2 regions of the Peribacillus sp. BM1 genome follow, and region 2 is predicted to be linked to the other one. Evidence: riboswitches for the same ligand, from Rfam matches in the RefSeq annotation. Region 2 holds a riboswitch; the other holds the start of a gene.

Region 1 (11,557 bases), 1.5 Mb from region 2:
TACGGAAGATATTCATAAACGTCCCCTCTTTGTATGAAGGTAATTTTTTGCCTTCTTCCATCCACTTCCACAATATTGCACCCTTTTGATGATTCTCATGCGTATGGCAATCTGTACATACTGTAATTAAATTATCAGCTCGATTACTTCCTCCATGTGAACGATAAACAATATGATGTGTATTCAAAATCCCGCCCTTTTTCTTACACACTTGACATGTATAATGGTCCCTTGCGAATACAAAGTAACGGACATCGTGATAGCCAAGTGTTTGCCCTTGCTGATACGCTTCACCTTGTATCTCCGGATTCATCATCTTCTGAATATCGAATTTCCCCACTTCGATCGTTAACACAGGATTTGGTACAAGAGATAAAAACGTATCGATCCAGTGAAACGTGTTAGCTAAGCGACATTGTATACTTGGCGGTAGCCAATTTTTGTGACGCTTACGGTTGTCAAATCGCGGCTTTCGATAGCGGCATTTTCGATTTCGTCTACTTCTTCGGTACATACGTCTTGTTTCTAGTAAACTCTTAACATCTTGACGTACTTCCATCTCTCCTTTGGCAAGTACCTTGTCATGGGTCGTAACCGCTATCCCCGTGTGTTTAGCACCTAAATCTATCCCAACGTTAATCGATTGTTTATAGCTACTACTGCCATATAGAAGTTGGATCGTAAATGGTTGATAGCTTACGATTTTTGCTTTCTTTTGTTTGAGTAAGAGTCTCGCTTTTCTTGGTTTGCATGGCATTAAAGCTTCCCCATGCTGATTAAGTATGAATACGAACATGACGTATTCCCTCCTTTTTGGAGTTCGTTTCCCTTCGCCAATGTTGGAATGGCTTTGCGGTAAAACCGCCAAACTAGGTTGACCGTTCCTCCCCATTTAGAACTATTACAGAGCCTACACAGAGCAACGGACTAGGGAATCATCCGAGGGTGTGGTCACCATCCCAACGTAGTTTCCATAAAACTTAGGCTAGACAACCAAAGGCTTTTTAAAAGTCTCCACTTCAAGAATCGTTAGAATCTAAGTGGTGGGTAGTTGACGATAGGATGAAAGCTGATGATCTGTATCGTTCATGAATTTGACAGAACTGCGGGTTGCCTCTTCATTTTGAAGAAGTAAGGCTTTATATGAGTCTCCTACTTGTTGAAGAAGCGTATTGAGGTTGTTAAGCTGTTTCACTACATCAAGAACATTATTTCCCCCTATTGATGAAGGAAAACTAGTTTGGAGAGCACTTGAAGATGAATGTAACTTCGAGAGTGCTTGTTCTACATCGCTATATTTCATTTTAATTTCAGAACTCAATATACATACCACCTCGTCTATTTAATGATCAAAATTATATTAGGATTTTTAATAAAAAGTCATGTTTAACGTGCAATTTTCTCTTCCCGTTCTGCTGCCTCTAGAGCGGCGATGGTCTGTTTAATTGAAATGATTTCGAGTTGAATTTGTTGAATTTTATCAGACAAGGTTGTGAATACGGAGTTGAATTGATTGGTACTTATATCGCGATAGCTTGTTAACATTCCTGTTGCCCTCTGATCATCAAATGTATGAGCGAGTGTTCCATTCCATGTGTTTGTAGAAAGCTCAGGTTCCGACACTAATCTTTCATGATGGGTAAAATCCTGTTGGCTAGACTTCAATTCACCATTACACACCTGAAGACGTTGAAGTTGCTCTTCTTTCAACCTTAATAAACTATAATAATAAGCTAAAGACATCTATTGGCTACCTCTTTTCCTTTAGCGATTGAACGATATGAGCTTATCTCAAATAATTATATACTTTTACTATATCATGGAAAAAACAGGGCTATATAATCAAAATGTATGATTTTAGGTTATTTAATAAATGGGTCTTATTGACTATAGAGGCAAGATGAAGCGTAAATATCGACAAGTAATTCGTCATTTAATCAGCAATCGTGTAAGGAAATGAACGATTTCCTGCCAATTTAATCAATTGATTGATTAATAAAAAGTTCTCCATTGCTTCGACAATAATACCAGTATTAGGAGTGAATTGTGGGGGGGAATACGTTAGAAAGGCTATAGCCAAATTGCGTCAAATTATTCTCGAAGCATGTATAACTAAACCATGCAAATGAGTGAGTTTAGGGCTAATTTAATCAATCGATTGATTAATGAGTATGATCCTAGTGATTTAATTTTTATTCCAATATTAGGAATTGTTGTGTATAATTTTCTATAATATAGTAGAGGGTGTTCAAAAATCCCGGTAAAAAAGCTTGCGAATTGCATCAAAGTGCATTTTTGGCCTTCTGTTAAAATCACGCACTAGAAGTAGAGTTTTCAGAGAAAGGGGGCTTATTGTGACGGATTCTAATGACAATATCCCAATTGAAAAGAAGCGAGATATCTTTCATGATGAACTTAAGATACTAAGAGAAAAACGATTGATTCCCAAATCGGATTACATAAGACTTAGTAGTGCGTATGAACGGCATTATCACCAGCTGCTGCAGCAAGTAGCAGTAATGGAAAAGCAAGAGAAAAAAGAAGAAATGGTTCAATCGAGCACGATTCCGAATGAAGCTCCACATAACATACAGCAAACTAAAGAGCACGCTCCAAAATTAATTCAAGATCCAGTACAAACGCCAATGGTTAGCCCTGAACCTAGGATGGTCATTCAACAGCAACCCGTTGTGAAACCTGCAAAGTCAGCAGAGCAAATACGGGAAAGAAATATAACACTAGTCTTGGTGATGGGTGTGATTCTTCTCTTGTTCGGCGGTCTTATCTTAGCGACGTCAACGTGGGGAGCATTGAATGCTGTTTTGAAAGTATTCTGTATTAGCATGGTGTCCGTGTTTTTCTTTGGAATGGCTTTTATCGCCTTTAAATTAAAAATTAAACAAACGGCCTTTGCTTTCCTAACACTCGCAAGTCTGTTCATTCCAATTACGATATTATCAGCTTCATATTATCGGATATTTGGAGAGTATTTATCGCTGCAAGGTGAGGGGAGAGGGTTATTGGGGTTGATCGGCGGAGTGATTTGTTTGGGCATTTATTTTGTAATTGCTAAGCACTTTGCTTCGAAACTATTTACCATCCTTTCATTGATAACCTTTGCGTTAGCAAGTCTTTTCGGGTTTACCTATGTGGCGCCAACTACAGAAACATTATTTATTCTACTCGTGTTGTTTAACTTATTATTTTTATGGTACATGGATCGTTTGAAAAGTCATCAACAATTGGCTGTATTCAAACCCTATTTATTTTACTTCATCCAATTTAAAATTTTCGTCGAAGCATTTGTCGTGTTTACACTAGCTTCAAGCACAGTATTGTATTCATTTACTTTGCTTTTAACATCCCTGCAATTCCTATTGTTAACGATAAAATACAATCAAAAGTATTACAATTTGGCATTTAGTCTTGTATTTAGCTATGGCTATATCCATCTTGTCTTGAACGCGGCAGTATTGAGTGACTTCACTTCTATTGCTTTTGCTATGCTTCCGATCATGTTCATTGTTCTTTCTTTATTTATGGCTAAAAGAAACGAAGAAGTATCGAAAAGCTTTGTTTATACGGGCATTACGAGTAGTGTACTTGTATTTGCCTATGTGAATGCACAAGTGTTTGGAGAAGGCTATGCACAGATTTTCATTGCACTAATCCTTCTAGTCGCACAATATGTATTCTTAGCCATTCAAACGAAGAAAGTTGTGTTTACTTATCCGGCAATCGTCTTATTTAATCTGTCACTTGTTTATCTTGGCTGGGCATTTGAATGGACCTTTACAGTGCACTCTAGTTTCTTATTTGTGATTCAAATCATCCTTTATTTAGGACTGTTTGTATATAATTCCGCAAAAAAAATAGAGATTTTCCGTTCGAGTGTAGGGATTCTTTCAAGTAGTGTGATGCTGTTTTTGACTTTTATCAATATGGTGAATGGAGATTGGTTAATCGTCAGCCTCTTTCTTGCCGCGATATCTGGTTTATTATTCTTCAGTCATAATAAAGTGACAGAAAAATGGATGAAGGATATTAGTACGTATGGTTTTCCGTTATCCCTAGCTGGTTCATTGCTCATTTTGTATCTGTATATAAGCGAAACAAGCAGATGGTATGACTTTACTATTCCATTTAGTTTACATGTCATGATTGTCGCATTGCTTTTAATCGGGCTAGGCTATTTCTTGCAAAAATCGTATAAAAGCTTTTTTAATATCTTTGTTATTACCGGTCAGGTCCTATCGATGGTGTCGTTTATGACGCTCTATTTTGGAACATTGCAAGCCGTTTTAATTACCGCTTTAATGATGGTTTCAACAGCAATCCAAGTTCTGTCCGTCTATTTATATCGCCATCATCTTCTATGGATTCCGGTTGTTTATACAAGCGCCGGTGTGTATGCATCCATATGGGCCATTTTCAAATTTGAGAATGAATATATCTGGATGTCATACCTATTCTTAGGACCAGTATTGTTCTATGTTTTGTCTGTATATGTAGGGAAATATTCGAAGATGGGCAGAAATTATTTCTTTTGGTTCAGCCATCTGACCAACCTTCTTGTGGCGGCACTTGGTTATCTTTATATAAGTGTGACAGGTGCAAATATGTATTTCTACTTAATACCGCTCAGTCTTTATGTGGTCAGCGCAGTGAGGACAACGATTGTGTGGGAACGTTTTACATTCACGTACATTGGATTTACAGTTCTTCAGTTGCAAGTCTTGCTTGTTTTTCAGGAATATAAGCTTTTCAACTATCTAATATTTACTTGCACAATTACGGCAGCTTTGATAACGATTCTTTGGAGTCGAGTGAATCCAGAATGGAAACGGATGATTGATTATTATTTACTAGTATTCTTAAATCTGACTCTCCTTGTTTATTTGTCAGATTGGAATATATTCCGTTTTTCTAGCAATTTGAATGTACTTTCAGTTGTACTTTTCACCATTCAAGCCGCGTTTGCCATCTATTTAATGATGAAACGGAAGTGGGAACATTTTATTGCGATCCCACTGATGCTAACATTCTTATTTTATGTGCGCTATGCAAACGAGCTATCAATACTTGCAGGTACTGTGTTGTTGTTCGTTGCATTATATGTGATAACTTGGATGAGTAAGATGTTTTTCCACGGAATGATTCGAAAAGAAGAAACGTATCTAGTGATTGATGTGTATCGAATCGTAGGTTTTCTGTATGTGGTGACAATTAACTGGCGTATTTTGATGAATGTGGAAAGTTATCCTGCTTTAGAAATCATCGCAGCCTGCTTAGTCAGCGGCTATTTACTTGTCATACGGACTTTCACTTTAGGTCAATTAGAAAAGAAAATCTATCTTACAGCAGCGGTTGTATTAAGCTTATATCCATATTATGTTATTATTGACCAATTTAACATTCCTACTCTCGTAGCAACGGAAGTCACGATTCTTCCATTGTTTATCATCAGCACATTATTGCTGAGAAAAGTATTCGATGATGGGCATATGGCGCAAACCATCGAACTAGTTATTGTTCCTTTGTTATTTTTAGTATTAATCATGGATGCACTACAAGGAAATACCGTATATGATGCGTTGGTAATTGGTACGTTGGCATTAGTCGCAATCATCTTCGGATTTATTATGAAATATAAATCGTATTTCTTAGCAGGGACAGGGACTATTTTGTTAAATATCTATATGAACACCAATCACCTATGGGGCAATCTGCCATGGTGGCTCTACTTGATCATTGGCGGTATCGTTCTTATCGCGCTTGCCAGCTTCTTTGAATGGAAAAAACAAAAGGAAAATACGACGTCTAAGAAAATTCTTGAACGTAACAAAGAAAAAATTCGGAAATGGTTTGAACGGTGGAGGTAGAATGATGAGATTGATATGCCAAATGACTATGATTCGTTTTTAGATAAATGAAGAATGGACCGAAATAGGTAGAAGATTCAAGATAGAAAGTACAGAAAAGGCTGTCCCGTGGGGCAGCCTTTTCTGTACTTTACGTTTTACGTGATTGTCTGGATGAGCCTTAAGAATATGAGCAATGCTACTAAAAAAGAAGCATTTCAGCATATTTGTTTCCTTCTGGTTGTCATTCAATAAAGAGGATTTGTATCGATCTTATTTAAATAGATCTGGGTAAACGGTTTTGGCAACAAGCTCGACAGCTTCACCGATACGTGGCCCTGGACGGGACATCACGTCTTCATTTAAGTAGTATACTTTGTTTTCCTTAACGGCTGTAAGTTGGTCCCACCCTGTACGGCTTTTAATTTCTTGTTCAGGTTTTTCAATAAAACCGGCAGTTGTTGTGATGACAGCAGGGTTGCGTTTAATAACTTCTTCCTCAGAAACTTTGATCCAACCTTCTTGATCCTCGAATACATTGGTTACATCTGCTTTTTCGAAGATTTCTTGTTGGAATGTATTCTTCCCTACTGTGTAGATTTCTGGTGCAGGCTGGATTTCCAAATAGACACTTGTTTTTTCATTGATGGTGGCAGTCTTTTTTGCAACTGCCGCAATTTGTGTTTTAATCGTGTCGACGATTTCATTGCCTTTTTCCTTCACGTTCATAACCTCAGCAAGCTGTTGAATGTCACCATAGACATCTTCAAATGTAGCGGCAGTTGCAATGACGAAGATCGGGATTCCAGCGTCTTTCAGTGGTTGTAAGGTAGCCTCGTCACTAATAGTATAGGCAAACACTACATCTGGGTCTAACGCGATAATTTTCTCCATATTAATATTCATCAAATCGGAAACAGATTCAATATTAGCGGCCTCTTCTGGATAGTTATCAACATCGGTAACACCGACTATCTTTTCCCCAGCTCCAAGGGCGAATAGAATTTCTGTATTACTTGGTTGCAGGGAGATGACAGTTTTGGGAACTTTATCAAAAGTGACTTTGTTGCCCGCATCGTCGGTTACCGAATAGGGTTTGTCTTGTTGTACCTTTTCAACTTCATTTGCAGGGGTTTTCTCCTTCGGTGCTGTTTGGTCGTTATTTCCACAGCCAGCAAGTACTAAAATAAAAGAAAGCATTAGTGCAGGTAACCATTTTGTCATTATGAATGTCTTCATTGTTTGACCCTCTTTTCTTTATATGGTAAATAGAGTGAATGTCTCGTCGGGCGTTTAATACAAAAAAACCGACCAAGAAAATTGGGCGGCACACCATCCTACATATCCAGTTGGAAAGAAAAGATGAGAGTTGCCGTACAATCCTCTTATCTTCCGAAGAGTATAATACGATGGAAAGAAGGCAGGTCTCCTGGCTTGTGCATCCATTTACTTTAAGGTCCTTCCCATTTTACATAACGGATTGCGTGCTACGTCCGATTCCGTTAAATAAAACAGTGGCATATCCTTATTTCATCGCACTTACAGTTGCGGAAACAGCTTCGGTTCTTCACCGAATTCCCTATTAAGCTGAAAGTTCAGCACCTTTTTTCTGCAAGATTATATTCACTTATCAATAGTTTACCATATAATTCCGATAAGAAAGTCATACTTTTTGTGATGTTTACTAATACATATGTTTACTAGATATAAATATTTGAAAATTTGTTCAATTATGATATATGTTGAATGAAAGATCCATCATTTTCCTTACAGCTTGATAAAACTCATTTTGGTGCGAAATATGCTCAACTATATTGGGTAAGTCCATTATGTGAAATTTGTAAATATATTGGAAAAAGAAGGGTTAGTAAGGAAGTCGTCGAATGTAGTTTGAGTTAAAGTAATTTTAAATGAATTGTGTCGATAGGATGAAAGAGTTAGTTGTTTTTTTCGGATTTTTTGAAAAATCGATAAGAGATGAATCACAGGAGGTAAGGAATGACATACGAAGGAAAGCACCCAAAGTTAAATGAAGTGATACGTAATATCGAGAAGGTTATTATTGGGAAAAGGGATATAGCAGAATTAAGTGTAGTGGCCTTACTTTCGGGAGGTCATGTTTTATTGGAAGATGTTCCAGGTGTAGGTAAGACGATGATGGTTCGTGCGCTGGCCAAGTCAATCAGTGCAGATTTTAAACGAATTCAATTTACACCTGACCTGCTGCCGTCTGATGTAACAGGCGTTTCCATTTATAATCCAAGGGAGCAAGAATTTACTTTTCGTCCTGGGCCGATTATGGGGAATATTATCCTGGCTGACGAGATTAATCGAACATCTCCGAAAACTCAGTCAGCCTTATTAGAAGGGATGGAAGAGGCAAGTGTGACGATTGATGGTGTAACGAGAGTGCTGGAGCAACCATTCTTTGTTATGGCAACACAAAATCCTATCGAATATGAAGGAACGTACCCTCTTCCTGAAGCTCAACTTGATCGTTTTTTATTAAAAATGAAAATGGGGTACCCAGATATATTTGAAGAAGTGGAAGTTTTGAATCGTGCGCGTTTGGCGTCACCGCTTGATAGTCTTGGACCCGTTATGTCATTGGTTGAACTACGCGGTTTGCAGCAAGAGTCAAAGGCGGTTATTGTCGATGATGCGATTAAGCATTATATTGTTGAAATGACACAAACAACGCGCCAGCATCGCAGTGTATATTTAGGTGCGAGTCCTCGTGGCTCGATTGCCTTAATGAAAGCATCTCAAAGCTACGCCCTATTATATGACCGGGATTATGTGTTGCCGGATGATGTTCAATATCTTGCCCCATTTGTGTTATCGCATCGCCTTATCTTGAAATCTGAAGCGAAGTACGAAGGGATTACAGCTGAGCAGGTGGTTGCTGAAATTATTGATAATATTCCTGTACCAGTAAAAAGGGCTGTGAATTAATGATGAAATCGTTGGTAGAGAAAATGAGACCTTATGCAAAGGTTGTAGTGCTTATTAGTTTGGTGGTCTTGGCATTTGGGTTTGCGATGTTTCAGGGAGGTTTTCTCAGTTGGTTTCTGTTCTATACGTTTCTACCATTTGCCCTTTATTCGATAGGGCTGTTTTTCTATCCTATCCACAAGTTCACGGTAACAAGATCGTTAGATAAAACGGAACTCAGAACAGGGGAAACGATTGAAGCAAGGATTGAAATCACACGTAAAGACCGCTTCCCGTTGTTATTTCTCCTAGTAGAAGAAGAGCTTAATGGCCGATTAGGCAAAAATACGTCGATGAAGAAGGCGTTCATTTTTCCTTGGTTTCGGAAATCCTTTTCGATTACGTTTTTGCTTCATAACCTTCCAAGAGGGGAGCACGGCTTGTCTGCGATCCGTCTGAAAACTGGAGATATGATTGGATTATTTGAAAAGGAAGCCAATTATGATCTTCCTAAAAAAGTCCTAGTCTGGCCTGCCTATTATGATTTGTCGTATAAGCAATTGGAGAATTTCTTTGATCAAGGAGAAGCAGGGTCTGTAAAAAAGATGCAAAGAGAGCATTCAATCGTCAGTGGAGTTCGAGAATACCAGCCGGGTGACCAAATGTCATGGATTAACTGGAAAGCGACAGCCAATAAGAATGCCATTATGACCAAGGAATTTGAAGAACAGAAAAGTCATGATGTATATTTGGTCCTGGATGAAGCTTCATCAGAGTCCTTTGAAGATTCTGTAGTATTAGCTGCCTCCTTCGCGCATGTTCTTCTGAAGAAAGGGATACTAGTTGGCTATGCAGGTTCGGCGATGCATGAGGCGCCACTACCGATCCGAGGTGGAGATGGACAGCTCCAAAGAATTTTTAACCGACTTGCCAAAACAGAAGCAGATGAAAAAGGGAGTTTAAGTTCCTTGCTTGGATCACATCAAACCGTACTATCTCAAAATGTAGCAATCATCTTGATTACTTCGCATTTGAATCAAAGAATGGTGGAACAAATCAGTGCGTATAAAATGAACCAGTCCATTACGATATTTTGTATAAAAAAAGAAGGACAGTTAGCAGCTGAAGAGCTTTTTGCAAAGCGATCCGCCTATATAAGAGGGATGAGAGTTAGTTATTTGGAGCAGGGACATTTTGAATCTGGATTAGTCGAGGTGATGGCTCAATGATTCAAAGAACTAGTCTACTCGATATATTGTTGAAAGTGGTTTTATACGGATACGGCACTTTGTTGTTATGGGAATGGCTACAGCCGGTTAATCAACTGACAGATACCGATAATATGAGCGTGTTTATTGTATTTATGTGTCTTTCTTTGCTTTCGTACTTTTTACAGGTACATTGGGTTGTAAGAATAATGATTTTTGTGGTATATACAACTGTTTCCATTCAATATTTATATTCGCAGTTTTCACTTTTTGAACTCGCTTGGATTGGGGAACTTATAAGTGATATGAAAATGAATATTTCAAGAATGGTGGAAGCGGACTGGATGTTATTAACGAACAGCTTCAGAACCTTATTGTTTTTTGTTTTGATTTGGCTCATTTCATATTTAATTCATTACTGGGTAGTTGTCCGTCGAAATCTTTTTTTATTTTTTCTGCTAACCATTGTTTTTTTAGCGGTTCTTGATACGTTTACCCCGTATGATGCGGATGGTTCCATTGTTCGGGTTGTTATCATTGGTTTTGCTGTACTGGGATTGCTCGCTTTTTTCCGTTTATTTGAACAGGAAAGATTAACAGTGTCTATTGATGGTTTACGAAGATGGCTTATTCCATTAACAATCATGCTGTTGTTTAGTGGGACAATTGGTTTTGCAGCACCGAAACTAAACCCCCAATGGCCAGATCCTGTTCCATTTATTATATCCTATTCAACTAAAACAACAGGAGATTCGAAATCAGCAGGAAGCAAGCGTACTGGGTATGGAGAAAATGATACCCAACTAGGTGGTTCAATTTCTGACGACCATGCAGTTGTTTTTTATGCAGATGCTTCCACTCGACACTATTGGAAGGTGGAGAACAAGTATTATTACACTGGCAAGGGCTGGACAAGGCTTGATTATCCAGGAGAATTGACAGAGTATGAAAATGATCAGGATATGGTGGCTCTTACAGATACAGAATTACCTGGAATAAAGCTTCAAGAACAAAAGGCGTCCGTTAAAATGGAGCAGTTCTACAATCACGTTCCATATCCTACTCCTAGTTTACTTAAAAGGGTTTCAGCTGAAGAAACAGATCAGTATATTTTTAATGACTCGACGAATTTATTGACAGCTCAATCGAATAATTGGGGTAGGCTCAAGCTTACGGATTATGAAGTGAATTATTATCTTAAAACATTTGATAGAAATTATTTAAAAAAGATTACATCTGCAAATGATGTTCCTGAAGACATTATAGGTATTTATACACAGTTGCCAAGGAACCTACCTGAAAGAATTCGTAATTTAGCGCTAGAGATCACTAGTAATAAAGATAATTGGTATGACAAGGTAAAAGCTGTTGAAAATCATTTTGATGGTCCTGAGTTTGTGTATGATAAGCAAGATATTCCTTATCCAGAAGAGCAACAGGATTATGTGGATCAATTCCTATTTGAAACACTGCGGGGGTATTGTGATAATTTCTCTACAGCAATGGTTGTTCTATTACGTTCACTCGACATTCCGGCACGCTGGGCAAAAGGTT
Region 2 (22,089 bases):
AAAATAATTGACAGGATATCTACTTTTGGTTTAGTTACCTCTGTCACATTTTTCATTGCAAAAAAGGCAATCAAGATATCAATAAGGGCAATCGGTAGTATTATGAAAAATAAGAGCCTCCAAGAATAATGAGAGGTTACCCATCCTGACAAGGCGGGACCAATCGCCGGTGCAAAGGACATGACGAGCCCAACTAAACCCATTGCTGCTCCGCGCTTATTAACTGGAAAAATCATTAAAAATACGGTTTGCATAAGCGGCAGCATAACACCGGCTCCGCTTGATTGAATCACTCTTCCAAGTAAAAGCATTTCAAAGTTAGGAGCGACACCCGCAACTAGTGTTCCGAAAGCGAAAATACTCATCGCGGATATAAAGAGCTGCCTCGTTGAAAAACGCTCCAATAAAAAGGCACTGATCGGTATCATAATCCCATTCACTAACATAAAAACGGTCGTCAGCCACTGAGCGCTATTCGCCGTAACATTCATTTCTTTCATAATCGGCGGTATTGCTGTAATCATAAGTGTTTGATTCAATATTGCAATAAACGCTCCTGCAAGCAGAAGCGCTACAATCGTAGACTGCTTATAGCTTCGTGTTTCCATTCTTCCCTTTCCTCTTTCCTGTTCAATTTCTATCTTGAAATATGATTCCCTACAAAGTTATCTCTTCATTAGAAGAACCTTCATTGTCTTATATGTGTATGTAAAAAATAAGTGCTGTAAAACATACTTTTACAGAGTACATGATTTCCCATTAATAATCTATGGATTCGATCTAAATGATTCTCAGATTTTTTATCTCCTAATAAATTTCTTTTTCTGTATTTGTTTTAAGACCTCAATAAGTTCCTCCTATACAACAAATCTTATCATTCTTGAGATTTATGGAAGACTATACGAATTCTATATGAAGCGAACAATCGGGGTACATTCACTACCGGAACTTTTCGAAACAACGCAGATGGTATTCACCCTATAAATGCTTACTTTACAAAACTTTGATTCAAAAATCCTAGCACAGCATTCCCACCTAATTTAAATAACATTACCAAATATTACAGATATATCATATTAATGAAATATTACTCTATTTTTTTGTAATTCACTCCCTTTTCTTGCAAGACTAGGATATTTAGTATAAGCTAGGGAACATACTTATTTAGAAACTTTCTTAAGGAGGCTAAGTATGTCTGAAATTAAAGATTTTGAAGTAGAAACAGTGTTTGAGGATCGGGTTTATCAGCGTCACGCATTTACCTTTAAGATTCAGGAAGATGTGTTTAAAGGTCATTTTCATAAGGATGAGATTCAATGGCTTCATCCTCATCCAAAACAAATGATTGGTGAAGGTAAAGTAGAAATTATTGAAAATACCATATATGAATTAATGAGTCAATACGGCGTTTCTAGCGGAATTAAAGACTTTGAAATAATCCCAGCTTTTGAAGACCGGCTACATGAACGCCAACAATTCACTTTACAAGTGCAAGGTGAGGAATACAAAGGCTTTGTTCACGAAGGAGAAATTCAATGGTTCCATCCTCAACCAATGCAAAAGCTTGAAGATGATCACGTGCAGGCAATTGAATCAGAAATACATGAAAAAATGGCGAAGCAAGCAAAAGATAGTAAAGAAAATAATTAGAAATGATAACGGCAGCAAAGTATCGCTGCCGTTTTCTATTACATTCTAACCACAGTTTTTATTTATGGGAAAATATCTTTAGTTATTTTATTTACATACCTTATTGTCAAAATCAAAGATACAAGTCAGCGATATTGTCGTTTTCTAATTTCGACGTAGCTATCCCTTTGCCTTTTTTGTAATTAGTTCTGACATGAAAAGTCATAATATACACTGTATTTATGATGTTAATAATCTTACCTATTTTCTAAGTGCGAACTAAACCCTGTTAAAAGTTCTTTTAATTTTTCTACTTTCTGGTGATTTAGTTTTAGTAATCCATGTCCTTCTTGAGTCGCTGGATTGCCCAGTGAAACTGTATGATTTAAGAGTTCATTATACGCTTCTAATTCTGTTAATTTACGCCCACGAATTGTTTCATATTTATCTATCAAGAGTGCAACAGCTCCTGAAACATGTGGAACAGCCATCGATGTACCTGATAAGACGGCAAATTGGTTACCGGGAAAAGTTGATACAACTTGCTCTCCAGGGGCCACTAAATCTACTGCACCATTAGAATTACTAAATCTGGATATACGTCCACGCCGGTTAACTGAACCGACTGCCACAACTTCTGGATAAGCAGCTGGATAACTGTACTCGATTGTATCGGCAATTCCATCCCCTTCATTTCCTGCGGCACACACGACCAATATGTTAGCTTGAACTGCGTTTCTAATCGATGAATGTAAGGCTGGATCATCATCCGGTCCCCCTAATGACATAGAGATAACCCGCACTTTTTCACCTTTAGGGCCAGTCCAATTGATAGCGTAATGAATAGCCGATGTAATGTTGTCTGTTGTTCCTTCTCCTGATCCAGTTAAAGCCTTAAGTACTAGCAACTTCGCTTTAGGCGCTGCACCAACAACTCCAAAACCATTTTCTGCTGCTGCAATGGTTCCGCAAACATGAGTCCCATGCCCATTATTATCGGAAAAATTGGCAGGATTGCCGTTATAATCGCCCGTGAAATTATATCCTCCAATAATTTGACCTATTAAATCAGGGTGGTCTGGCTGGCAGCCTGTATCGATTACGGCTACGACTATGTTCTCACCCTTAAATCCTTCTCTCCAAATAGAACGCGCACGAATTATTCTAATCCCACGTGGGACTTCAAAAGTATTTTCTGTAATTCCTTCTACATGGAAGGGTATTAATTGAACATTGTGCAATGCTATCCTCTCCCTTCGATTTAATCCTAAACGGACAAGCAGCACTAGACTTTGATAAATGTGGAGAATCCGCACCTATAACCCGTTTGAGCAGCTCCAATCCAATAGCATTGATTACAGCATTTATTTATTCTATGAATAGGGACGAGCTTTTGCTATAAACCTTAGTCTAATTTTGAACTTTTAGTTTAATAGGCTAAACACCAGCGTTTGATAGATTTTAAAACCACCACAATGGCAACTGTTGATCTTGACTAAAATATTGTGTATTACTCGGTGTACCTCTTCCCTTCTTTCTTACCGTGCTTAATCTTTATATACTTTTTAATAGAGAATCCTTTTAATTTAGATAATCGAAATTCAAATGACCAATTGTTTACCCAAAGAGATATTCCTGTTTCAAGGATAATAAATAAAAGAAAACTTGGTATAACTATCCAAACAATCATAGTTATTGTAACCATCCCCTTTTACTCTTTACTATTCATTTTACTGGATATATATACCTCTATGTATTGTTGGCAATTAAATTTCATGTTGAGAAAGTATACGTTTTCTATTCATCTCTTTAAAATTAGGCTCTGTTAAACTTGCCTGTTGGATTGCAGCGAGAGGCGTTCGCTTTGTGCGGGCGGTTGGTTCGGGAGCCTTCTCGACGTAGTGCGCCTATGGGGTCTTCCCTTTTTAAATCGTTTTCCTCACATGCCTTCCTCTTCAATCAACAATGAGCTTTAACAAATGAGAGGTGAGCGTGGTAGGCTGTTGGACTTACAAAGATAATCAGACCTTTTTTTAAGACACGATTCACTAAAAAGGTTCCATATCAAGCAGTAAATATATATACTGTCGTTTGCTACTTGTGTTAACTGCGATTATACTTTTACGGAAAAATAAAAAGCACCTAATTAGGTGCTTTCCTATAATTTATATTATTTCTTGTTTATCCCACACTTAACGAATGGGTAGTAAGACCCCCACCTCAAGCTTATGAGAAACAAAGAAGTTAGATGGGGGGATGAAAGAACATCCTACTAATAGAAGTTTCACTTATTCAACAGGAAAGTATTTTATACGAATCACTCAATGAGTATCAAAGTCACTGAATACATATTGGGGTAATATTATTTGAAAATGTGTTCCATGAGAACTGCTATCGACAATTTTTATATCTCCACGATGTTCAAAAATGATTTTTTTTATAAAAGGTAAACCTAAACCTAGTCCTTCTTTCTTAAAAGATATAAAAGGATCAAAAATTGCATCCCAATTTTCTAAAGGCACCCCTATTCCAGTATCAACGATATCTATAATGATTTTATCACCCTCAACTTGAGTAGATAATGCGATTCGTCTTATCATTCTCTCCTGCGGAATAGCTTCCAAACTATTTTTAATTAAATTTACAAACACTTGTTTCATATATGTATGATTTACATAAGCTTTTAAAGTTTTATATTTTTTCTCAAAGGTAATTTCTACAGAGTTTTCTTTGAGTGATTCTATCGATAATTCAATTGCTTGATCTATTATTTCATTTAAATCGAACATTTTAAATTCAATTGATTTATATTTTATATATTCAGTGTAATTTAGTGTTAAATCATGAAGCTGATCTGCAGCAATTTGAATCATTTCATTCATATTTTTACCTTGATCTGGTAACGGCGTTAGCTCACTCATTAATTTTGAATAGCCTTTAATAATTTGTAGTGAATTTTTCACTTCATGAACTAAACTCGCAGTTAAATTACCCGTATAATCTAGCTTCTTTTGACGCTCTAATAATCGGTTGTAATTGATTGTCATCATTGTATTCATTTTTACAAAAGAGAAGATTATGATGACAGAAAAAATAATAACGCCCAAGCTGCTATACAGTGCTCCTGCTCCAGGTACAAAGTTTAAAAAACCTGAAAGATACAATAAAAAAGAGCATAAAGAAAATGTACCTAAAAATCCTTTTAAATAAATATTCTGAATAAATTTAGAAACAAAATAAGAAAAAGCGATAAAAATTAGAAAACTTGCTGTGTGAAATACATATAAAGAATGAAGCGGTCCATACTCTGGAAAATAAAAAGTATTGTTGGTATTGGTAATCTGGACTTCTCTCAATCCACTTACCCCATAATCTGTTAAACTAACAATAAAAACAAAGGTACTCCAAACTACTAATAAAACCAATACTTTCCGAGTAAAAATGGATACTAAAGGACGATAAAATTGGTTATCTTTAATATATGCCGAATGTTTTTTTACGGTTACATAGGATAAATAAAACACTAAGGGTATCATGAATGTTGGACCGGCCCTAAAAAACTTGAATAGCCAGAGAATAAGTTCTTCGGAAAGGATCCCTTTCAAATATAATACTGCAATATCTATTTGCCAGAAACTAATGGATAGCATATAAAACAATAAGGCATATGATAATTCCGAACCTTTATAAATCTTTAATATAGAAATCGCCAATACTATAGGGATTATACCTATACTAATAATCAAAAACGATATGATCATTTCTAACTCACCACTCTATTTATGTCTCTTTATATATGCACAGGCATTGTTACCCCCATGACCATGATTCGTTATTGCTACTTCATTTACCTCTTGATGCCAAGGTTCTGTTACAATGTTCATTTCTTCATACCCCTCTTTATTGGTTCGAATTGTTGGAGGGATAAATCCGTGATTAATACTAATTAAAGAAGAAATAACCTGCAATACTCCAATAGCTCCATATGGATTACCAATCATACTTTTGATTGAAGTATAAGGAACCTTGTGGTTAAATAATCTTTTTGAACAATGTTCCTCAATCCTATCATTCACTTGAATTCCTAATGCCTGACTATTAATATAATCTGGTGTTCTCCCTTCTATCACTTCTTTTAAAGCGCTAATCATTTGTTCACCAGTTTCTTCTACAGAATATATATGTACACCATCATTGTTCGAAACTATCTTTTCAATTTCACCTAAGATTTCAATCTTCCTCTTTCGTGCACCTTCTTCTCTTTCCAGAATTATTACGCCAGAACCTTCAGAAATAGCAAACCCTTTACTATTTTGATTGAATGGTACTGCACCTACATTTAGTGTTTGATTTATGGGAATTGACTTTGTTTTGGCAAAACCAAAACAAGCCATTTTATTTACTAAACTATCTGTACCTCCAACAACAGCTACATCTATAATACCACTCTTCAAGTAAACCATTGCGTCTTGGATAGCGTCTAAACTAGATGTACAACCAGTCGTTATCGTTTTTGTTATCCCCTTTATTGATAAATAATGGGAAATTTCAGCAGTAATGCTATGATAATTCGAAAAATGTGAAAAAGTTATAGGCACATTCCTATAATTATTTTCATTTACATGAATGATCGAATCATGAAAAAGCTTCTCACCAATTGCTCCCACTGAGATTCCAAAAAACAGCCCAACCTTTTTATCCGCTAAATTCGAGAGTCGCGCTTGATTCAAGGCTTCCTTTCCTGATGCCATCCCAAGCAAAGTAGCCCTTGGTAATCGTTTAAACTTCTTATCAGACTCAAATTCATCTAAACCACTATGTATACGTCCAATAATAGTTTTCTCTCCATTTGGTGAAAGGTCTGTAACAGTATCTAAACAACAAACCCCATTTTTTAAATTGTATATGTATTGTCCTATATTATTTGTATTCGGCGCTTTTACCCCATATCCCGTTACGACTATTTTATCTCTCAAACTTACCACCCTTTGTTTATAAACTATTTCCAAGATGTATTTATTCTAAGTGGTATAAAAGTAGCATTATTATTACAGTATAACTTTCATTGTGATTTATGGATAGATATTTTACAGGAGTAATTAAAATCAAAAGATGGGCCTTTTAGTTTGCGAAATTTTATACTATCCACACCATTATTATCCAATACATTGCTCTTTATTTGATTCTTTAGGTTTCATTAACAATAGTTTTCTAGTTCTTGGCTAACCTTCAAAACTTTAACTTGTGAATACTTATTAGTTTTTTTCCTAATGCATATTAATACTTTCTTAAGGATTGCATTTTTTTCATCAAATGAAACCGTTAAACGCACTACCTCAAGACATACTAATATCCTTTGAATTATATCATTATTCAGCTAAATTTTTACTACTTTTTACCCACCTTTTTTATTTTAATTCATCTAAAACACTTAAATTTCTATAATTATAAAAAAACACCTCCCATTAAATCGATCGGTGCTATGTATAATTATCTACTTTTCTTGTTTTTTAATATTTTTCTGAATATGAGCAACAACAACGTCGCTTAAGCGTAGTCCTTTTGCAACTAAAGCAGCTCTTGAACCAAGTTATCCTTTATCTGATCAGTTTTCTACACTAGTTTTTTTAGTTTGCTGAACAATAGGTTTAAAAGCTTTGAGCGTCTAGATCAATCCACTAACTATCAATAATATGCCCCGCAAGCAAATATCCCAGAGAAAGGACAAAGCAGGGTCTACAAAAATTATAAAAGGAACGATGTTTGTAGATAGATAACGAATGCTATTAAGTTTTCCCAGCTTAAGAAAGATAAGAAATATATATTACTAGTAGATATATACCAAATCAGGTATTTGTAATAACTAACACTTATTTTGCCCATTGTGGATAGCTTGGGCAAAGTTCTTTTTTTGTCAAAAATCGATTTATATAAAATTGCAGATCAGTATTACTTTTTCATTAACCTTCGATTTATTAATGACAAATAAAATAAGCTGTGAACAAATATTAATGAGTCCACAGCTTAAATAGTTAGACTACCAGTAGTGGTAATACGAATTTATTTGTAGGTAACGGTAGACCACCTTAAAAAGAATCCAATATTCTCCACATCTATACAAAAATCTACTTAGAATACTACTCTATGTATTCACAAGTACCTTTTTAGTTGTTAATATATCGATTGTTTATAAAAAATTATTGTTTACTAAGATTTTACCTTTCCACATTAAAATATCGTGCTTCAGGGTGCGCAAAAACGATCGCTGAGACGGAAGCTTCTGGTTCCATCATAAAACCTTCTGTTAATTCTACTCCGATATCTTGTGGTTTTAAGAGACGGAAAAGTTTTTCCTGATCTTCGAGATTAGGACATGCAGGATAACCGAATGAAAAACGTTGCCCTGCATATTTTGCTGCAAAACGTTCTTTCATCGTCATATCTATTGGATCACTAATTCCTTGTGCATCTCTCATCAAATGATGCATTCTTTCAGCAAATCCTTCTGCCGTTTCAAGGGCAAGTGATTGTATCGCGTGGCTTTTTAAAAAGTCACCCTCCTGCTTCCATTTTTCCGCCCATTTTCTAATTCCTTTACCCGCCGATACAAGAAAGAAGCCGACATAATCCATTTCACCTGATGAAACAGGTTTTACATAATCGGCAAGACATAAATAAGGACTACTTTCCTGTCGGGGAAAATCGAATTCTTCCAAAATTTCATTGTGGTTGTCAGGATTATATACTTTGACCTTATTGCCTTCGCTTTGAGCAGGGAAGAACTGATAAATTCCATTTAAACCGTACTCATGGTCCGACTTTAAGAACGTGATTAATTCATCTACAAGTTCATTCAGTTCAATCGCCCGCTCATCACCCTTTCTTACCAGTTCAGCTACTTTTCCTTTCAAACCAAGATGGTGACCAATCAACATTTGCCGATTTATGTATGGCTGAACAACATCTATCGGATAATCCTTCAATATATGGCGTATTTGATCAAGTGGCTTCTTGACAGGAACAACAGATAACGGTTTTACTTCTACCTTTTTTCGTTCCGGTTTTTCCATCGTAGCCACGATTGCCGCATTTTCCCTTGCTGTCTCCCGCTTTTCACTTAATTCTTTTAGATACGCTGCTTTTTTATGATTGTCATGTAAAATATTTGCGACTGCAAGCCCATCCATTGCATCTTTTGAGTATAAAACAGGGCCATCGTATTCTGGCGAAATTTTAAAATCTGTAAATTTACGTGATAATGCGGCACCTCCTACTAGAATGGGGATGTCGATGCCTGTTTGTTTTAAATCCTGCGCCGTGAGAACCATTTGCTGGGCTGATTTGACAAGCAGGCCAGAAAGTCCAATAACTGTCGGGTTATGCTTGCGAACCTCTTCAATAATTTGCTGTGACGATACTTTTATCCCAAGATCAATCACTTCATAGCCGTTATTGGAAAGAATAATGTCCACTAAGTTCTTGCCAATATCATGCACATCCCCTTTGACAGTCGCTAGTAGCACTTTTCCTTTTTTTGCACTGTCTTCTTCATTTTCCATTAGCGGTTCAAGATATGTAACCGCCGCTTTCATAGCTTCTGCGCTTTGTAAAACTTCAGCAACGATTAGCTGATTATCATTAAAGAGGCGACCAACTTCTCCCATGCCATCCATTAGCGGTCCATTGATAATCTCAAGCGGTGCATCTCCACGATCAAGCGCCTTATTGAGATCAGTAATTAAACCTTCTTTCGTTCCCTCAATTATATAATTGGCCAATCGTTCATCTAGAGGTAGGATGGCCGTATTTTCTTTTTTCTTCGCCTTTTTACCACGATAAAATTCTGTGAAAGTGGCTAATGATTCTGATGATGTATCGAACAAAAGAGCTTCAGCCAGTTTGATCTCTTCTTCCGGTATCGAAGCAAAACGTTCTAGTTTTTCCGTATTGACAATTGCATAATCCAGCCCCGCCTTCGTGCAGTGATAAAGGAAAACGGCATTGAGTATTTCTCTTCCCCTTGGTGGTAGACCGAATGAAACGTTAGATATCCCAAGAATCAGCAAACAATCCGGAAAAGTTTCTTTGATTGCCTGAATTCCTTTCACCGTTTCAAGAGCTGAGCCGATATATTGCTCATCGCCTGTCCCAACTGGAAAAACAAGTGGATCGAAAATTAAATCACTTTCTGACAAACCATATTTATTGACAAGTAAATCAACAGAACGCTTGGCGATTTCAAGCTTTCTTTCCGCTGTAACCGCCATCCCTTCTTCATCGATTGTACCAACCACGACGGCAGCACCATATTGATGGATAAGTGGCACAATCTTTTCAAAGCGTTCTTCTCCATCCTCCAGGTTAATGGAGTTTATGATTGACTTCCCTTGCGATCTTTTTAACGCTTCCTCCAAGACAGCTTCATCCGTCGTATCGATTACAAGTGGCACCTTAATTTTCTTTACCACTTCAGTAACAAACTCTTTTATATTCCCTAATTCATCGTCATCAGGATCAGCCAGACAAATATCAATAACATGAGCTCCTTTTTTCACTTGAGCTCGAGCAATTTCTGCCGCTTGTTCAAATTTCTTTTCCCTAATCAATTCCTTGAACTTACGCGATCCGATAACATTCGTTCGTTCTCCGACAAATAACGGACGCATGGAATCATCATAGATAAGAGGTTCGATTCCTGATACTGCATGACCGTGTGTATGAGTTTCAATTATTCGTGGCTCAATCAATTCAAGTACTTTTACCAATTCAACAATATGTTCAGGTGTCGTACCACAGCAACCACCAATAATGTTAACCCATCCTTTTTCTGCAAACTGTTTCATTTTTTCTGCTAAAGAATTCGGCGATTCATGATAATGCCCTTCCTCATCTGGGAGTCCCGCATTAGGGTAACAACTAACTGCTCTATTTGATAAATTCGCCAGTGTTCTGATATGGTCAATCATGAATTCTGGTCCAGTTGCACAATTCAATCCGACTGCAAGTGGATTCATATGTTCACATGAAAGATAAAATGCTTCTATCGACTGACCGGCAAGTGTCGTTCCCATCGGTTCAATTGTGCCAGAAATCATGATCGGGATTTCCCGTCCGTATTTAACAAACGCCCCTTTAATTCCAGAAAAGGCAGCCTTTACATTTAACATGTCCTGACATGTTTCGACTAAAAGTAAATCTACCCCTCCATCAAGAAGACCTAACGCTTGTTCTTCATAAGAAGCAGTCAATGCTTCAAATGTCGTTCCACCAGTTACAGACAAAGTTTTTGTCGTTGGTCCCATAGCTCCTGCCACGAATCTAGGCCATTCTTTACTCGAATATTTTTCACAGGCCGCCTTAGCAATCTCGGCAGATTCTTTGTTTAGTTTATATGCCAGATAACTTATATCATACTCATCAAGCACGATACTTGTTGCACCAAATGTATTTGTTTCGATGATGTCTGCACCAGCTGCCAAATATTTTTCATGAATGGAACGAATGACATCAGGTTGGGTAATCGTTAAATATTCGTTACAACCTTCATATTGTTCACCACCAAAATCCTCAGCGGTTAAATCCTCAGCTTGTAACATGGTCCCCATCGCGCCATCTAATAATAAAATTTTTCTTTTCATTTGTTCCTGAATTAACCGTTTACTCATATGCTCCCACCTCCGAAGTATGCCTACTATCTACTTTTCTAATATGTTTCGTTAATTCTGCTGTCATTTCATAATATAAGAACGGGGTAATTAAATAGATGCCCTTAAATTTATCCATCGCAGTATCCACCAATTCCTTGGCAATGGCTATCCCTTCATTTTTGGCTTTATTTGGATCATTGCCTGCAGATGCCATCGCTCTGCGGACTTCTTCTGGCAAGATGATACCAGGCACTTCGTTATGGATAAATTCCGCATTCCTTGAACTTGTTAATGGCATAATACCAAGAAAGATAGGTGTGTCTAAATGTTGCGTTGCTTCGTATACATCTTCAATTTGTTTGACGGAATAAATCGGTTGCGTCAAAAAGGAGTCAGCTCCACAGGCAATCTTCTTTTCAACCCGCTTAACTGCTTTATCGAGATATTTGACATTTGGATTAAAAGCAGCAGCGATTTTAAAATTCGTTTTTTGACCTAGACTTTGCCCTGAATAAGAAAGTCCTTCATTAAATTGTTTGATAAGACTAATTAAATCTAATGATGATAAATCATATACAGATGTCGCACCTGGAAAATCACCAATTTTAGATGGATCACCTGTTACGACTAAAATCTCATTTAGACCAAGCGTTTGCAGCCCCAACAAGTGCGATTGTAGACCTATTAAATTACGGTCACGGCATGTTATATGAAGAAGCGGCTTTATTTCATGCTGTGTTTTCAAAAGTGTACCTAATGCCACATTGGAAATTCGCGGTGAGGCAAGCGAATTATCAGCCATTGTAACGGAATCTACACCCGCTTTCCTTAAGGCAACGGCACCATTCATAAAGGCTTCAATCCCTAATTTTTTCGGCGGGTCCAATTCTACTAAAATCGTTCTTTCCACTTTCGCTTTTTCATGGAATGCTAGCCCTTCATCAGAATTTCCCACTTCGATAATCTCAATATCCCTTACTTTAATTTCCTTTTCTAAAACCGGTGCTAACAATCTTACCGCGTTTTTTATTGCTTCAATATGGATAGGCATCGTGCCACAACAGCCGCCGATAATGGATGCCCCCTGCTCTCTAAGCTCTAGTGCTGATGAAGCGAAATATTCAGGTACTGCATCATATACAAGTCTTCCATCGACATAATCTGGTAAACTAGCATTCGGGAAAACGGCAAGTGCCGCTTGTTTTGGTAACGAAACGGATTCCAATGCGCGAATCATATGATGTGGACCAAGTCGACAGTTGATGCCGACTACATCTGTTCCCAACTGCTCTAACCTTTGAAAAGCCTCGTTTAACGACATCCCGTTTTGTAAATTTCCAAGTTCATGTAATGAAACATTTGAGATAATTGGCAAATCCGTTTCTTGCCGTGCAATCTGAAGAACGGTCTCTAACTCCTCCAAATCGTAAAATGTCTCAAGCAATAGTCCATCTGGTGCTTCAAGTAGGAGACTATATAATTGCTCTCGGAAAATACGTTTGATTTCCTCCAAGCTTAAATCTGATTTACGTATACTCCTTAATGCACCTATCGTACCGAATACAAATGCATTCCCTTGTACAGCTACCTTTTTAGCAATCGCAATGCCTTTACGATTAATTTGACTTACTTGATCTTCCAATCCATACCTCTTTAATTTATGAAAATTAGCTCCATATGTATTCGATTGGATAATATCTGCTCCCGCATTCAAATATGCCTGATGAATCGTTTCAATTTGATTGGGATTCGTGATATTCAATTCTTCGTAACAAAGATCAATGCCGTGGGAATACAATAATGTCCCCATTGCCCCTTCTCCAACTAATATTCTGTTCTTCAATTCTTGACGAAAATCCATAAATACCCCCTTTCTGAGGGCGTCCTAAAGAGGTCTGACCTTAACTCCCTATACACGGTTTATTGTGTGATATACACATGATTTAAACAATATATTGAAGTTCTGTGGTATGACGCTCTCGTTTTAGGGTACCCTCGCTAATTTCATTGTTATATGCGAAAAAACAACATGTTGATGAAGGAATTATCGAAACATTCTCTCCATCTATCAAACATTCACTTACTAGCTTTAGCATATGCCGGTTATTAAGGTTTTTTCGGGACAATCCCTTCGCATCTCTCGAGAAGTATTGATTTTAAAAAAACACAAAATTATCTAGCTATAAATTTACTTATTTAATACTGATGTAACATCACGAATATTCCATTAATTCCAAATAATCCTCCTTCTTTAATTTTTACCGCTATTTCGCATGTTAAAATAAAAAACCTCTTCTTAAGATAAGAAGAGGTTTTAGCACCACGGCTATTCACTCTTCTTATCTTCAAGCGTTTCGCTTCTGGAATTAGCACAGTACAAAAAGTCTGTTGCTGAGGTATCAAAGGGCCAGTCCCTCCACCTCTCTGGATAAGAAAGTTACATATTTAGTTTTAATTAACTATTACTCTATAGCTGTGATTAACAAATGTCAAGAAATAATTTGATGAAAATTCTGAATAAAACAATTACTCGTTTGTTTGATGAGTCGCTAGTAAGGCCTAAGCATGTTCTCTTAAGCATTCACCGTATTCCCTACACCCTTTATTATCCTTCTTATACATTCAGTGTTTGTTTTACTTCAAGCTTTTCACGATAAAGCTTTGTTGCTTCTACCATTAATTTTAATGCCACGACTGTTTCTTCAATACCACGCGTTTTTAAACCACAGTCAGGGTTAACCCAGAATAAACGGTAATCTAAGACTTGCAGGGCACGTTCTATATTTTGTGATAACTCTTCCAATGTTGGTACACGCGGGCTATGAATATCATACACGCCAAGACCAATCCCCTTATGATACAAATGTTCTTCAAATGAGCGAATTAATTCACCATGACTTCTTGACGTTTCAATCGAGATGACATCTGCATCAAGTGCATCAATGGCTTCAATAATATCTTCAAAGTTCGCATAACACATATGAGTATGAATTTGTGTTTCTTCCTTCACAGACGATGTTGATAATTTAAAAGCATCAACCGCTATTTTTAAGTAGATTTCAGTTTTTTCTGTTTTCAACGGCAATCCTTCTCTTAAGGCTGGTTCATCGACCTGAATCATACCGATACCGTTTGCTTCTAAAGCTTCGACTTCCTGTCGGATTGCCAATGCCAATTGACTTAAGACATCTTTACGACTTATATCATCACGCACAAATGACCAATTTAAAATGGTTACGGGGCCTGTTAACATGCCTTTTACAGGTTTTGTCGTCAAGTTTTGCGCATAAACCGTTTCTTTTATTGTCATTGGTTCTGTTAAGACGACATCACCAAAAATAACTGGTGGTCTGACACAACGTGAACCGTATGATTGCACCCAACCATACGTTGTAATCGCAATACCTGCTAATTTTTCACCAAAGAACTCAACCATGTCTGTCCGTTCAAATTCACCATGAACGAGTACATCTAAACCAAGTTCTTCTTGAATATCAATCCACTTTTTAATTTCTTCTTTAATGTATTGCTCATACTGTTCGTTTGATAGTTCTCCTTTTCGCCATTTCAAACGTTGCTTTCGTACCACTTTCGTTTGCGGGAAACTACCGATTGTTGTCGTTGGAAGTAATGGTAAATCCCATCGTTTATCATGCAATACTTTTCGTTTGCTTGCATCAACGCGAGTTATTGAATAATGAGATAAATTTACTAATGTATCTTGCACTTCTCTCACATTTCGGAACGATGAATGATTTAATAATCTAACTGCTTGGTCACATTTGTCAAGCTCTTCAACGGTTAGTTCATGTTTTGCAAATTTTGTTAACAAGACCACTTCATCCAGTTTTTCATCTGCAAAAGATAATGCATTTTTAACAATGGGCTCTAAATTTTGTTCACTTTTCACTGTCACAGGAACATGAAGTAAGCTGCAAGATGGTTGGATTATGAGACGATTATCGTCAACTATACTTGTTAATGTTTCGATGAGTTTTGCTTTCTCTTGTAAATTGGCTTTCCAGACATTTCGGCCGTCAATGACTCCTGCTGCCAAAACCTTATCTTTCGGAAAACCAATTGCTTGTAATTGAGCAATATTCATGTCCTCGTCGTGAACAAAATCGAGACCAATTCCTGCAACTGGTAATTGAACGATGGCTTGATAATGTTCGATACTTTCATAATACGTTTGTAGAATGATTTTTACGTTTGGGACGGACTTTTTAAAAGCTGTGTACACTTCATTAACATCACGTAAAATTTCACGATCAATCTGTTTTACTAAAAGTGGTTCATCAATTTGTATCCACTCAGCACCCGCTTCTTCTAATTGTTGCAATACTTCGACGTAAAGTGGAGTAAGCGCTTGTAACAATTCCTTGCGTTTTTGATCATCGTATCCTTTTGACAATGCCAAAAAAGTGATCGGCCCGAGGATGACAGGCTTCCCATTTATCCCTAATTTTTCTTTTGCTTCTTTATATAATTTTAATGGCCAGTTTTCTAATAAAACCGGTTGTGCATCTTCTAACTCGGGCACGATATAGTGATAGTTTGTATTGAACCATTTTGTCATTTCTGATGCTACTTTACCTTTACTGCCTCTGGCAATTTCAAAATAGGTTTGAAGTGAAAGTTGCTTTCCTTCTGTTTTAAATCGTGTTGGGACGAGCCCAAACATAACAGCTGTATCTAATACATGATCATAATAACTGAAATCACCGACAGGAATGAGATCAATTCCTTTTTCCTGTTGTTTTCGTAAATGTGATAGGCGAATTTCTTCCATCTTGCTTGTAAATTCCGACTCGGTCAGCTCTCCTGCCCAAAACAATTCTACACATTTTTTCCATTCGCGATTTTCACCAATTCTCGGATAGCCTACGTTTGAACTTTTAATTCCCATTATTGTGCCCCCATTTCATTTTTAATTGCCTCAATAAAAAAATCTCTCTTTGCAATAAAGAGAGACTAATGATAGACATAGTTAACTAGAGTTGAGACTAGCAATCAGTTTCAACATATGGCCATCACTCCTCCCTATTTTCGCGTAGGTAATAAGCGCATCCAATAGGCAGGTCTCCTGACTTAGGTTCATCGTTTTCTATCCCTTCCCATTCCATGATGAAACAGTGGTTAACGATAAAGAACTCCCCATAACAGTGGCGCGACCGTGTCGGATTTACACCGAACTTCCCTTTTAAGTTAAAAACATGTTGCTTTTAACACCTATCGTTTGAATATTATTCATTTTTTCGAATTATTGCAATAAAAAGTTTATTGGGATTAAGATTATATCATCTTGTCTGATTTCGCAAGTATCTTTTTATCATTTTCCGAAAGAAGACCCCCTCTTCAATCGTGTGAAGGGTGTAGCCCAACGATAAGGGGTAGATGAATTTCGGTTAGGCGTTAGCTTAATAGCCCTTCTATTTGCTGTTTTTTTGAATCCGAACGGAACAAATGTTCGTTAATTGGTATAATGAATGGTAAAATGTAAATAGGAGGTGAATAAGGCCTATAAATTTCACATCTATCCAAACAAAGATCAATCCATACTGATCAATAAAACGATAGGTTGTTCACGTTTCGTGTTTAACTTCTTTCTTGGTAAACAAAAAGAAATAGATCTCTATTGGTACGTCGTGGAAGAAATGAAACAAGATGGACAACTTCCTTCTAATGATTGGAAAGGTACATACTTGAATAAATACGAAACGGTTAAATTTCTACTTGAATCAAAAAAACAGTACACTTTTTTGAAAGAAGTAGATAGCATTGCCTTGCAAAAATCCGTTGAAAACCTAAGTGTTGCCTATAATCGCTATTATAAAAAACAGAATAAACAACCATGCTTTAAGTCGAAAAAGAACAAGGTTCAATCTTATACGACAAAGTATACGAACGGGAATATTTGTGTCATTGAAAACAAAGTAAAATTGCCCAAACTCGGGTTGATTCGCTTTGCTAAGAGTCGTGAAGTGAAAGGACGTATTGTGAGTGCTAGGATTCGTCACACCCCTCCTGGTAAGTACTTCGTGTCTATTGCAACCGAATCAGAAGTATCAGAGTTACCTAAAACAGAGTCAGTAGTAGGGAGCGATTTGGGGATCAAAGATTTTGCGATTCTTTCAGATGGAACGATCTATTCGAATCCAAATTTTTTCCGTACATTAGAAGAAAAGCTAGCCAAAGCACAACAAATTGTGAGTAGACGAACACTAGGGGGTTCAAATTGGTACAAAGCTAAAGTCAAAGTAGCACGTATCCATGAAAAAATAGCAAACGCTCGAAAAGACTACTTAAATAAAATTTCAACCAAGATTGTCAAAAAACACGACATGATTGGGATGGAAAATTTGTCAGTATCTAATCTGCTTAAAAACCATCATCTTGCCAAAGCCATTAGTGAAGTATCCTGGTCACAATTCAAAAGTATGATTGAATACAAGGCGAAATGGTACGGGAAACAAGTCGTAACAGTTGCAAAAAACTTCCCTTCCAGTCAACTTTGTTCATGTTGTGGCTATCAAAATGAAGACGTTAAAAATCTTGAATTGCGTGAATGGGATTGTCCAGAGTGCCATACCCATCACCAAAGAGATATTAATACAGGACGAAATCTTAATACCGAAGCGATAAGACTTCTAACCGTAGGGACTACGGAGATCGCCTAACCCATAACTGATCGATAGATTGGTGTTCTTAGGAATCCCCCACTTCAAATTTTCATTAGAAAATTAAGTGGTGGGTAGTTCAATTGGTCAGATAATTCAGGGATAAACGTTGTAAATAGTTTCGAATATCTTATCATTTTCTTCATCACTTGATCCATATACTGGTGAATAAGAGGGTGATTTAATGGCCTATTATATCAAGACTGATAACAACGTAAATATTTTTGTAGAGGATATTGGAAATGGGAAACCAATCTTATTTATTCATGGCTGGCCTGTCAATCATAAAATGTACGAATATCAGTTAGATGTTTTGCCTAAATACGGGATTCGCTGCATTGCACTTGACTTACGTGGATTTGGAAAATCAGACCGCCCCTTTAGCTCATACTCGTATAACGAAATGGCTAATGATATCCGCGGGGTTATTGACACGTTAAAATTAACTAATCTTACTTTAATTGCCTTTTCAATTGGTGGTGCCATTGCCACCCGTTATATGCCTAGACACGCCGGGTACAATATTAGCCAATTAATTCTTGCAGGCGCTGTAGCCCCATCGTTTGTTCAAAGGAATAACCTTCCGTATGGAATGCCGGTTTCGGCAGTAAATTCAATTATTAGTCAAGCCTATCAGGATCGACCAAAGATGCTTGCTGAATTCGGCAAGATGTTTTTTGCAAGTAAAATTAGTCGTGAATTTAACGACTGGTTTTTGACACTTGGTTTTGAAGCATCTGGTCAAGGGACAATTAAGGCTACTGAATCCTTACGTGATGAAGATTTAAGAAACGACTTAGCTGCAATCAGGATTCCAACAACTATTCTGCATGGTAAAAAAGATCAAGTATGTCCGTATGAATTAGCTCAGGTGATGCGCAAGAATATCCCTCAGTCTAAACTCATTCCTTTTGAAAATAGCGGACATGGCCTTTTTTATGATGAAAAAGACAAATTTAGTCAAGAACTGCCAAAAGTATTGTTATAATTTTTATTTGAATGAGCTCCCTTTGTAGGAACAATTCTGTTCTTTCATAAAAAGATTAAAATGTTGTTAAGAAAGATTAAACGAATAAAGACAATATATTAATGAATTGGCGGAGTCACAAACAGATACTGAATCCTTAGAATTGATGAGATTCATGTACTTCAGCTGTTTCCTGAGATATGAAAAATCTTAAGCCATATATGTAGAGCACTCCCATACCCAAGAATTTGATCCTTGGATACGGGAGATTTCTTTTGGAATATTAAAAAAACCAGTTCTATAAAGAACTGGTTTTGTCCCTAACAATTAGGTAGCCGCCATTGCCGTAAGCTCAGTAATAAAGTTTTAAACCACCACTCCTCAAAGTGGGTGTTTGCAAAAACAGTCCTGTATGTCCTCAGTCAGTGAAAAAGGCCTGACATTCTTGTTTTGATATAAAACTCCCTATTACAGCTTAAAGGTTAAAACTTAATTATCAATACGTACAACGCAGCTTGTATTAGTATAATATCTGAAATGAACAAAGATTGCAAGCCTAAATGATTGAGAAAAATACAATTCATTTCAGCTTTTCATTAGATGGATTATAAGGATTGTTTCTCCTACTTACGATGTATATCCACCTTGCAAACGCTTGACAAAGGTCTATAATAATAGATATCTACACAAGAGGAGTGAAAATATGTTTTCCAATATTGGTGTGCCAGGTTTAATTCTCATCCTTATATTAGCACTTATCGTCTTTGGTCCTAGTAAGCTTCCTGAAATTGGACGAGCCGTCGGAAATTCACTACGGGAATTTAAAAAAGCGACAAAAGAATTAACAGATGATATTAAAGAGGATGTAAAAGAAGATATAAAAATTGCAAAAGAAGTTTCAAAAAAATAAACGTCATTTCCAATAATGGTTAGTTTGTGCACACTACACACAATTAATAGTGTTTATAACCGAAATCCGAGATCTAATTACGTGTTTTTTAGGGTAACTTAGTTTCCATTTATTACATTGAAAAAGACGCCTGCAAAGCAGGCGTCTTTGATGCGTTTGCGGCGAGAAACCGTTGGGCCACATCCCTACGTGCGTTAAGCATGTTCCTCGTCTTATGCAAATTAGCTCATCGCTTTATTAATATACCATTTTTTCAATCAGCAAACAAGGTTTTTATTTGTAGAATTTTAAATAGCACACTGGTAGCTATTTATTGAATAAAAAATATACATTAGCATAATTTAAAATTCTTATTTAATAATAGTAAATCTCTTTTCTTTTCTAGCTTCCTTATTCCCCTTAAAGAAATATTTTTTACTTTTACTTTTTTGAGAATAGGAGTAAAATTAATATTCTAACGAGGTTAATGTTGAAATAACTATAAACTCAATATTTTTTCAGATGAGATCTGAATTTCATTGGAAATTCGGATTTTTTATAACCAAAATGTTTATTTGGCTTTTTACTTTATTTTTTAATTGACTAGAGAATTATTATATATTCTAACGAGGAAATTTTCAAAATAATATTTTTCAAAATAATGGAGACGTCTCAAAATCAAAGGTCAGACCTCGCAACAACTAAATACAGCACAAGATTAGTGTATGAAACACCGCATACTGATTTAGAGTGCCAGGTCTTTATGGGACACTCTCATTTATCTTTCGATTCAGATCCCTTAGTTTTCAACTTATAAATTTGTCGTTAAGCGACTTAATTCATCTGAAGAAACGGCTACTTTATCAAACCCAGAGCTAAGACTTTGGAAGATTTCTGTAAAATCGGTCATTTCACCAGCTATATTCATATTTTGTTTCATTACTTTTTCCATCGCAGATAGAATTTGATTAAAAAACACCGTCGTTTCTACAGAATGTTCCTTTGCATTCTTCATATCATCCTTGACTGAGTTTATAAAGGAGCTCATCTCTTCTGTATAAGATTGGATTCCACTAATTAACAATGAAACTTCAGATACTGATTTCTTCGTATTTTCAGCGAGCTTCCTTACCTCTCCCGCTACGACAGCAAACCCTTTGCCATTTTCACCAGCTCTTGCTGCTTCGATTGCAGCATTCAACGCCAATAAATTTGTTTGGTCAGCGATTTGTGTAACCATTGTAACGACTCCATTTATTTTAAGCGAAGTATTAGTTAAGTGCTCCATCTGGTTAGAGAATTGATTCATAGCTTCTTGAGAGCTGAGCATCAACGTTTCAACATTTTTCAAAAGAGTAACTCCTTCTTTTGACTTTTGAACAGTATCAATTGCAATATTGGAGCCTACCTCTGTTAAAGATTGAATTTCACTGATTTTATTCTGGATTTCTTGTGTAGCAGCATTCGTTTCTTCACTGACTGCCGCCAATTCATGAGTGTTTGTTTGTATAGTCGTTTTAATAACTTGTTTTTCCGATTCAACTTGGTTACGGATCTCTTCACTTTCCAATTCATAAGCTTCCAGAACGATTTGTTGCTCTAAACTTAATAGTTTTGTGATTGCAAGTACGATTTCACGGTACTCTTCAATAGTTTCTGTCATTGGTGTAACCAAATCAATTAATGATTTTTGTAAATCTTGAAAGGCACACATATACCATTTTGGTTGCAACCCAATTCTAACATGGACATGTGCGATGATATTTCGTTGCTTTATGTATTCATCATTAATTTGTCCATTGAACATTTCATATATATGGCGGAACAATGTTTTTTTCAACCGTTCAACTGAACTATTATCTTGTATGATTCTCATCAGTCCCGGCTGTTTTTCTAGATTTAGATAGAAGTTACCGACAATCTCTTCTAAATTTTCTTTAACCACTGGCTGAAACGAACGCGCAATACATAAATCTCTTTTCGTTAGTTGAATCATGTCCATTTGAATTAAAACATCCTGATAGTTTTTAATATTAATCTCAACGATCTCTTCATATTGATCGTACAAGTTTTCTTCTTGCTTTTTTTTGTTTCTCTTAATAAATGGGTTCATTAATCTTAGCTCCTCAAAACTGTATTAAATCGTTTAATTATATATCGGTAAATATTTAAAAACTTTAACAACGGTGGTAAATTTAACACTCGCTTTCATGCCAATTAATGAATACTATTTCTTAATGATTGAATATCCCTGTTCTACCCAAAACTAAAACATGC

The links. A riboswitch is a leader RNA that binds a small molecule or an ion and turns the genes downstream of it on or off. The one in region 2 is predicted to bind cobalamin.
Region 1: linked by a shared signal. The riboswitch ahead of AC1MGI_RS06785 (ABC transporter substrate-binding protein) and the one ahead of metE (5-methyltetrahydropteroyltriglutamate--homocysteine S-methyltransferase) in region 2 are both predicted to bind cobalamin.

What each region holds. Positions count from the first base shown of each region.
Region 1 covers NZ_CM155259.1:1,377,886-1,389,442, forward strand. The annotation lists gene iscB (RNA-guided endonuclease IscB) at 1-796, opposite strand, end outside; gene AC1MGI_RS06770 (YwqI/YxiC family protein) at 1,037-1,321, opposite strand; gene AC1MGI_RS06775 (YwqH-like family protein) at 1,387-1,743, opposite strand; gene AC1MGI_RS06780 (hypothetical protein) at 2,355-5,882, shown strand; gene AC1MGI_RS06785 (ABC transporter substrate-binding protein) at 6,135-7,100, opposite strand; cobalamin riboswitch at 7,264-7,482, opposite strand; gene AC1MGI_RS06790 (AAA family ATPase) at 7,860-8,816, shown strand; gene AC1MGI_RS06795 (DUF58 domain-containing protein) at 8,816-10,024, shown strand; gene AC1MGI_RS06800 (transglutaminaseTgpA domain-containing protein) at 10,021-11,557, shown strand, end outside.
Region 2 covers NZ_CM155259.1:2,828,438-2,850,526, reverse strand. The annotation lists gene AC1MGI_RS13770 (DHA2 family efflux MFS transporter permease subunit) at 1-608, opposite strand, end outside; gene AC1MGI_RS13765 (hypothetical protein) at 1,192-1,650, shown strand; gene AC1MGI_RS13760 (S8 family peptidase) at 1,887-2,870, opposite strand; gene AC1MGI_RS13755 (sensor histidine kinase) at 3,951-5,390, opposite strand; gene AC1MGI_RS13750 (beta-ketoacyl-[acyl-carrier-protein] synthase family protein) at 5,406-6,638, opposite strand; gene metH (methionine synthase) at 7,845-11,294, opposite strand; gene AC1MGI_RS13740 (bifunctional homocysteine S-methyltransferase/methylenetetrahydrofolate reductase) at 11,287-13,137, opposite strand; SAM riboswitch class I at 13,613-13,711, opposite strand; gene metE (5-methyltetrahydropteroyltriglutamate--homocysteine S-methyltransferase) at 13,891-16,188, opposite strand; cobalamin riboswitch at 16,336-16,527, opposite strand; gene tnpB (IS200/IS605 family element RNA-guided endonuclease TnpB) at 16,787-17,956, shown strand; gene AC1MGI_RS13725 (alpha/beta fold hydrolase) at 18,141-18,944, shown strand; gene AC1MGI_RS13720 (twin-arginine translocase TatA/TatE family subunit) at 19,627-19,833, shown strand; gene AC1MGI_RS13715 (protoglobin domain-containing protein) at 20,624-21,925, opposite strand.